Regions from separate parts of the Eikenella corrodens genome, predicted to be linked through region 2. Evidence: riboswitches for the same ligand, from Rfam matches in the RefSeq annotation. Region 2 holds a riboswitch; the other holds the start of a gene.
The links. A riboswitch is a leader RNA that binds a small molecule or an ion and turns the genes downstream of it on or off. The one in region 2 is predicted to bind thiamine pyrophosphate.
Positions count from the first base shown of each region.

Region 1: it holds a riboswitch for thiamine pyrophosphate, as region 2 does, so the genes downstream of both, CKV94_RS05220 (DMT family transporter) here and cytX (putative hydroxymethylpyrimidine transporter CytX) in region 2, are expected to answer to the same signal.

Region 1 covers NZ_LT906482.1:1,039,947-1,044,156, forward strand. Annotated here, with positions in the region: gene CKV94_RS05210 (hypothetical protein) at 1-125, opposite strand, end outside; gene trpB (tryptophan synthase subunit beta) at 173-1,375, opposite strand; gene CKV94_RS05220 (DMT family transporter) at 1,472-2,410, opposite strand; TPP riboswitch at 2,623-2,717, opposite strand; gene CKV94_RS05225 (hypothetical protein) at 2,947-3,531, opposite strand; gene CKV94_RS05230 (YdcH family protein) at 3,673-3,891, shown strand; gene aroQ (type II 3-dehydroquinate dehydratase) at 4,153-4,210, shown strand, end outside.
Region 2 covers NZ_LT906482.1:246,227-250,436, reverse strand. Annotated here, with positions in the region: gene CKV94_RS01300 (hypothetical protein) at 1-90, shown strand, start outside; gene CKV94_RS01295 (YqgE/AlgH family protein) at 203-751, shown strand; gene ruvX (Holliday junction resolvase RuvX) at 744-1,190, shown strand; gene CKV94_RS01285 (hypothetical protein) at 1,331-1,894, shown strand; TPP riboswitch at 2,291-2,385, shown strand; gene cytX (putative hydroxymethylpyrimidine transporter CytX) at 2,544-3,755, shown strand; gene CKV94_RS01275 (aromatic amino acid transporter) at 3,890-4,210, opposite strand, start outside.

The DNA of each region.
Region 1 (4,210 bases), 790 kb from region 2:
GCTTTAAATAATTGTTCCAGCCATTGGCGTTTTACGCTGTCGCGGAATTTTTCGCGCCCGCGTTCGGCTTGCACTTTGTCCCAAGCTTTGAGTAGAGAGGCGGGGAGGCGGTGAATATCCGGCATGATGATACAGGTAAAATTTCAGGTAGCCTCAAAGGCTACCTGAAACCTTACAACTCAATCCCTTTCAACTTCGCCACAGTATTGATGTCTTTGTCGCCGCGCCCCGACAGGTTCACCAGAATCACTTGGTCTTTGCCCATCTTCGGTGCGTTTTCCACCGCCCAAGCCACGGCGTGGCTGGATTCCAGCGCGGGGATGATGCCTTCAAAACGGCACAGCAAATCAAACGCTTCCAGCGCGGCATCGTCATTCGCCGCATGGTATTCCACACGGCCGATGTCGGCCAAATGGCTGTGTTCCGGACCGATGCCGGGGTAGTCCAGCCCTGCGGACACGGAGTGCGTACCCAAGACTTGGCCGTTTTCGTCCTGCATCAGGTAGCTGCGGAAGCCGTGCAATACGCCGATGGGGGCTTTGCTGGTAATCGGCGCGGCGTGGTCGGGGGTGTCCACGCCCAAACCGCCGGCTTCCACGCCGACGAGGCGCACGTTTTCTTCGCTGATATACGGGTGGAACAGGCCGATGGCGTTCGAGCCGCCGCCGACGCAGGCAACGGCGACGTCGGGCTGTCTGCCGATGGCTTCCTGCATCTGCGCTTTGGCTTCGTTGCCGATAACGCATTGGAAATCGCGCACCATTTCGGGATACGGCGCGGGGCCGGCGGCGGTGCCGATGATGTAGAACGTGTCGTCCACGCGGGCAACCCATTCGCGCATGGCTTCGTTCATCGCGTCTTTCAGCGTGCGGCTGCCGCTGTCGACGCTGATCACGTTCGCGCCCAACAATTTCATGCGGAACACGTTCGGCGCTTGGCGGATGATGTCGTCCGCGCCCATGTAAACATGGCATTCCATGCCGAAGCGTGCGGCGACGGTGGCAGAAGCCACGCCGTGCTGCCCCGCGCCGGTTTCGGCGATGACGCGTTTTTTGCCCATGCGGCGGGCGAGCAGTGCCTGACCGATGGTGTTGTTGACCTTGTGCGCGCCGGTGTGGTTCAAGTCTTCACGCTTCAACCAGATTTGCGCGCCGCCCAGATGCTCGGACAATCGCGCGGCATGGTAAACGGGGCTGGGGCGGCCGACATAATGCTTCAAATCGTGGCGGAACGCTTCCCAAAACACGGGATCGTTTTTCGCGGCTTGGTAGGCCGCTGCCAATTCTTGCAGGGCGGGAATCAGGGTTTCGGCAACGTACACGCCGCCGTGTTCGCCGAAAAAGCCCTTCTCGTCTGGGGCTTGGTAGTTTTGCATGGTTCGTCCTTTAGTAATGGGGTAGAAAGGCTACCTGAAAATGCCAAACCCGTTTCAGGTAGCCTTCATGAATATCAAGGACTCCATTCTAACCGCTTATTCCGCGCTTTCCAAAGCCCGTTTTCTCGCCGCGACCCATTCCGAAGCCGCAATTCCCGCCGCCACCAAGATTAAGGCCGTGAGCACATAGCCGCCCAAGCGCTCGTCTGGAAAGGCCGCCGCGCCCACCAGCGCGCCGAACACCGGCAGCAGGTTCATTGTGAGCGCCGCCCGCCCCGCGCCAATCGCAATCACGCTTTCCATATAAAACAGCTTGGACAAAATCGCAATAAACACAGCAACATAAAGCAGCAGCAGCCAAGCCTGCCACGGCGGCATTCGAAAGCCTTTCTCCACCCCTTCCCACACATAAAACGGTGCACTCACCCCCACCGCCGCCACACACATAGCCCACAGCAGGCTTGCCCAATGCACCTTCGGCGCAGCGCGCAGCGCCAGCGAATAGCCGGCATAAATCAAAGAAATCACCAACGCCAGCGCATCCCCTTGCGACAAACCTGTTTCCAGCAGCGCGGCCGGATTGCCCCGGCCCACCACCCATACCACGCCCGCAAACGACAGCCCCACCCCCAGCCATTGCAGCCAATGCGCCCGCGTGCGCCAAAACAGCACCTCCGCGAGCAACACCATCACCGGAATCAGCGCCGTGATAATCGACACATTCACCACCGCCGCCCCGCGTGCAAACGCGCTGTAGAGCACGATATTAAACAGCGCAAACCCGCTACCGCCCACCAACAATAGCCACAACGCACGCGGTTTGAGCACAGGCAAATCCTCCCGAATCCGCGCGCGGAACAGCCACGAAAGCAGCAAAGCCGCCAGCACCCAGCGCCAAAACGTAAACTCATAAGGCGAAAGCCAAGCTTTGCCCAGCTTGCCCGCCACATTGCTCGTGGCCCAGAACGCCGGTGCCAAAAACAGCATCACATAAGGGTGCGGCAGGCCGTTTGCCTGCCAAATACGGAAACGCATGGTTTAATCCTCTTGCAACAGCCCGCCGCCAGCGGAAGGCTACCTGAAAAATATTTACTGCGAAAACACAGTTGCTTACGGGTGAAGATTGCGTGCCATGCTCAGGATGGCAGGCAACAAAAAACGCCCCGATCAATCGGAGCGCATCATCACGTTGCCGCGGCAGAATCTGCTCTACCGCCTGCGGCCAATCAAACCGGGCAGTATCCCGCCCAAACCGGCCGCGAGTTCCCTCCGTCGGCATTAACCGGTTCAGGTGCAACGGGTATGTTCTCAGCCGCACAAGGCAGCACCCCGACTCAAGGGGGCGGATTATAGTGGAATTCCCAATCCGCTGCTATGGCGTGGTGCGCCTAGCTGTATTGTTCATGCTGCCTGCGGCTGGCCGCCTTGTAGCAATATAGTGAATGAGGAATTTCACGATATGGTTTTCTGCGGCACGTTTTAGAGGGGCGGGGTTGTACGCAGCTATTTGAAGTGCCGAATCTTTCAAATTTTCAGGTAGCCTCAAGCCGCCTTGAAAGGCTACCTGAAAACTATACCAATCCTGCCATCTCGAAAAACGCTCGATATGCCGCTGCCTTTTTCTGCAAACTCAGCGGATACGCCCGCGAGGTGGAAGGCAGACGGGTGAGGGTGAGATGCCGATTGGCCAAAGTGAAGGGCAGCGTTTCGCCGGTTTTCGGCATTTTCGGCGCATCGGGCAGCAGGGAGAGCAGCACTTCGGTGGCCTTGCCGCCGGTGGTGCATATATGGCGGCAGCGCGGCAGCCGGGCGAGTACGGCGGGCAAATCTACGGTTTCCACCACGCGCAGGAATTTGTCGGAAGCATTATCTTGCTCGCGCACGGCTTTGAGCACGGTGGGGCAGGAGGCGATGCCGCGCTCGTGCAGGAAGGCTTTGATTTTTTCCGCGTCAAATGCTTTTTCGCCTATTTTTTGGAAGTGCGCGGTATCGTTGAAGAACACGAGCCCGTACACGCGCCACATATCGTTGATGAAATTGGGATAGTGAAACAGCATGGCGTGCTTTTCCGCCTTGGGCGGGAAGGTGCCCATCATCATCACGGTGGCTTCGGGCGGCAGCAGGGCGGGGAAGGGGTGGCTTTCGATTTCGGGCATGTCGGCAATGCAATAATTTGGAGGGGTTCATTATAAAGCGAATAAAAGCGGGAGCCGTTCGATTTTTCCCGCCGGCTATGATAAAGTAGAACCAAGATAAAAAGTTTGTTCAACCCTTACCCACTCGAAAGCGAGAAAATAATGTTCCCAGAATATCGCGACCTCATCAGCCAGCTCAAACAATCTGACAAACGCTTTGCCCGCCTGTTTGACGAACACAATGAGCTGGACGAAAAAATCGCCAATATGGTCAAAAATCCGGTTACCGGCAATTTGGACGAAGTGGAAGTGCTGAAAAAACAGAAGCTGCATTTGAAAGACCAGCTCTATCAAATCCTGAAACAGCACGACAAAAAATAAGGCCTGATTAAAAACAGGCTAAGAAGGCTACCTGAAAGTTTGGCTTCGCAGAACTTGGCTGCGCTGCGTTTCAGGTAGCCTTTACTGCTTTAAATACGGCCGAAGCTGCCGCTTAACAAACTCTGCCGTTTCCATACAGATAAATACAAAAACTGGACATTTCCCCCACTATCGCCGAAAATAAGCATCTTGCCCGCCAGTGGCAAACCGCGTTTTAATGCGCAAATATTCATTTCAACCGAATTTAAACCGACCTCCAGCATGAAACCCGCCATCCTCGTTATGCACGGCCCCAACCTCAATCTTTTGGGGCAGCGCG
Region 2 (4,210 bases):
CCGATTGCGGAGCCGTATGGGATTTTGGTGAATTATTTCGGGGGTGATGTGGTGGGGTTTGAAGATATATCGGATGCGGAGGAATGCTAGCGGGCAGTTTTGAGGCTACCTGAAAGTTGCCAGCCCAGATAAAACAGCACGGTATTAAATCGGGCATAACCGCTATATAATCAAATCATTTCCACACACGCCGAAACCGATTATGGATTTAACCAACCATTTCCTCATCGCCATGCCCGATATGCAGGATAATTTCTTTGCCGAGAGTGTGGTGTATGTTTGCTCCTATTCCGCCGAAGGCTGCATGGGCGTGATTATCAACAAGCCATCGCCGTTGCCGTTGCGGCAGATTCTGTCTGCCCAGCAGCACGCCGAGCCGCAGCATTTGTTTGACGACTATATCTTCTTGGGCGGCCCGGTACAGGTGGATCGCGGGTTTGTGTTGCACAGCCCGGCGGGCAACTGGATGAGCAGCATCATCGTGGGCGATAACCTCGCGCTTACTTCCTCCGGCGACATCCTTCCCCACCTGCACGACGAACAAAGCGTGAAGCAGGCCATGCTGTTTATGGGCTACACCGGCTGGAGCGCCGGCCAGCTCGAGCGCGAGCTGGCAGAAAACAGCTGGCTCACCGTGCCGGCCAGCGAACACATCATATTCGGCATGCCGCACGAGCAGCGCTACCACGCTGCCATGTCGCTGCTTAATATTGCACCCGAACAACTCATCCGAACCGGCGGCCATGCTTAATATCCCACACGGCACCACGCTGGCCTTCGATTTTGGCGAAACCCGCATCGGCGTGGCGCAGGGCGACGCCGAAGTGGGCATCGCCCACCCGCTGGCTACCATCAGCGGCGAGGGCAACGACAAAAAATTTGCCGCCATCGCCGCTCTGGTGGCCGAATGGCGGCCGGTGCAATTCGTGGTGGGGCTGCCGTTTTCCACCGACGGCAGCGAACACGAAATGACCCGCTTGGCCCGCAAGTTCGGCCACCGCCTCAACGGCCGCTTCGGCTTGCCCGTGTATTGGGCAGACGAGCGGCTCACTTCGCTCTATGCCACCGAGCTCCTCAATCAAACCGGCCTGCACGGCCGCAAACAAAAGCCCGTGCTCGACCAAGTGGCCGCGCAGGCGATTTTGCAGGGCTTCTTTGAAGGGGGCTGGGTGGAAGAGTTTCACGGTTGATTGCATGAAGGCTACCTGAAAACAGAAATAAGGTTTCAGGTAGCCTTTTGGGCACAGGGCAGACAAATCTTTGCGGCAATGTGCTGCCTGTTGCCATCTGGTTTGATCTATCCCCACTCAAAATAATTCAGGATGAAAACATGAAACTAAAACTATGGCCGGCCATATTGATGCTGTTGCCCGCGGTGGCTCTGGCCAAGCCTGCCCAGCGCGGCGAAGAAATCGTTTATTTCAGCGCACCGCCGGCAGGATTTGAAATCGGATATCGGGCTTCGCAAGGCGGGCAGACGATTGTGGAGCTGGTGCCGAGAGGACAAACGGTGCAAAACTGGGAGCGGATGGTTACCCTGCAAACCTTCGCCGGCAACACCCGATCGGTAAGCGATTTCCGCCGCGCGGTGTCGGACGGTTGGCGGAGCGCCTGCCCGGGCGGCAACACAATCAATCTGAGCGAAGGGCAGGAAAACGGCTATCCCTTCGCTTTTTGGCAAATGAGCTGCGAGCACAACCCGCAAAGCGGCAGGCCGGAATATACTTGGATAAAAGCGATGCGGGGCGAACGTGCGCTTTATGTGGCGCAATACGCTTTCCGCCACTTGCCGAGCCGGGCGGAGCTAACCGATGCGGCACGCCGACTGCGCGGCATGTCGCTGTGCGATACGCGGCCGGGCAGGGCGCGCCAGCATCCTTGCGGCCGGCGTTAGGCGTATGCAAAAGGCTACCTGAAAGCTCACTATATCCGCTTTCAGGTAGCCTTTAAGCTGAATGCTGCCGCATTCTTGTCGGGCAGGGAACTGTCGATGCAAAGTTGAGCTATGGTGATGTGGTAAGAGTTGGCTGAAGTTTTTCAGGTAGCCTGTGGGGTGGGGAAGAGGCTACTTGAAAACATCTGGGCTGCTCCTCGATAGTTCCGAAGCTAAACAGCAATTGGCTCTCGATTACCCTGTTTTTAGTGCTCTTTCCATTCGGATTTGCACGTTTGCGGAACCGAAACGACTGAGTGTGAAAACATTCTTGCCGGTGGAAGCATTGCAAAACTGGATGCCCGGCCACCTTTGCTACCACCGCTTGAAAAAACAGGGCGGCGGGGTATAATCGCGCCCAATTAGTCGGGGTGCTGCTTTGGGCGGCTGAGAGGATACCCGTTGTACCTGATCCGGTTAGCACCGGCGTAGGGAACTATCAGGCAGAGGAATGCGGGCGGCGGGTGCTGTTCGGGTTGCTTTGCCCCATCCGGAACGGATGGGTGTCTTCTCTGCTCTGCTCCCCCGGCTTGGTGTGCCGGGCTTTTTTGTGCGCATTTGATACGCGGCTCGGTGGAATAGTTTTTCACAATATAGAGGAAACAGTTTGATGGAACAGCAGGCAGATAAACTTTCGGTTACCGCTTCGGCGGTGATTTGGTTTGGGGCGGCGGTGTCGGTGGCGGAAATTCTCACCGGCATGCTGTTTGCGCCATTGGGCTGGCGCATGGGCCTTTTGGCAGTGGCTATTGGTCATGTGATCGGCGGGGTGCTGTTTTATCTGGCCGGGCTGATTGGGGCGCAAACGGGGCGCAGTGCGATGGAAACGGTACAGCTTTCCTTCGGCCGTCGCGGCTCGCTGCTGTTTTCGGCGGCCAACGTGGTGCAGCTGGTGGGCTGGACGGCGATTATGATTTTCACCGGGGCGCAGGCTGCGGCGGCGCTCACGGCGGGCTGGAGCGGCGCACAGATAGGCTGGAGTGTGATTATCGGCGCGCTGATTTTGCTGTGGCTGCGTATTGGGATGCGGAATTTCAGCAAAATCAATTTTGTGTCGATGGGCACGCTATTTGCGTTAACGCTGTGGTTGAGTGTTCAGGTAGCCTCCGGCGAGCCGGCGGCGGCCGGGCAGGCGGATGCGGAAGCGATGAGTTTCGGGCTGGCGGTGGAGCTGGCGGCGGTGATGCCGTTGTCGTGGTTGCCGCTGGTGTCGGACTACACCCGCCGCGCAGCCAAGGCACGGGCGGCCACGCTTTCGGCTACGCTGGCTTATTTCTGCACCAGCTCGTGGATGTATGCCATCGGGCTGGCGGCGGCGCTGTTTGCCGGCCAGAGCGAAATCGCGTCGATGCTGCAATATGCCGGGCTGGGTGCGGCCGGGATTTTGGTGGTGGTGTTGTCCACGGTGAGCACCACGTTTTTGGATGCGTATTCGGCCGGGGTGAGCTTTTACAGCATCAGCAGCCGTTTTGGTGAAGTGGCGGTGGCAGCGGCGGTTACGCTGCTGGGCACGCTGCTGGCGCTGGTGTTTGATGTGAGCCGCTTTGAAGGGTTTCTGTATTTTATCGGCTCGGTGTTTGCACCGATGATTGCGGTGCAGATTGCGGATTATTTTGTGCTGAAACGCAAGCCGAATTCGGGAGAAGTGGATTGGGTGAGCTTGGTATTGTGGCTGGCGGGTTTTGTGTTCTACCGCCTGATGTTGCAATGGCAGCCGCCGCTGGGCACCACGCTGCCGGTGATTGCGGCCACGTTTGCGCTGACGCTGCTGGTGCGTAAGTTGCTGTCGGCGTCGGACGGGGCGGCAGTGCACGAAAGTTGAGTAGAACCAAGAGCAAAAGGCTACCTGAAAAAATTCAGGTAGCCTTTCGTTTTGTTGTAGATGGAGGAAAGTCTGTTCCCCACCATTTTTCAGGTAGCCGCTATCCGAAGGCTACCTGAAATTTTTGGCGGGTATCAGCCGTTAAACACGGGCAGGATATTGGCTCGGCTGAGGATTTGGGCGGCCACGTTGGCCAGGCCGAAGAGGAACACCCAAGCCATCAGCCATTTCCCGCCATATACGCGGTAGCCTTTGCCTTCGCCGAATTTTTTGCGGCAGGCGTAGAGCAGCAGGGCGGGCACGAATGCCGTCCATACGGTGGCGGCGAAGCCGACGTAGCTGATGGCGAGCACGAAGCCGGTGGGGAACAGCAGGCAGGCAACGAGCGGAGGCAGGAAGGTGAGGGCGGCGGCTTTGCTGCGGCCGGCGCGGCTGGTACCGAAGCCGAACAGGTC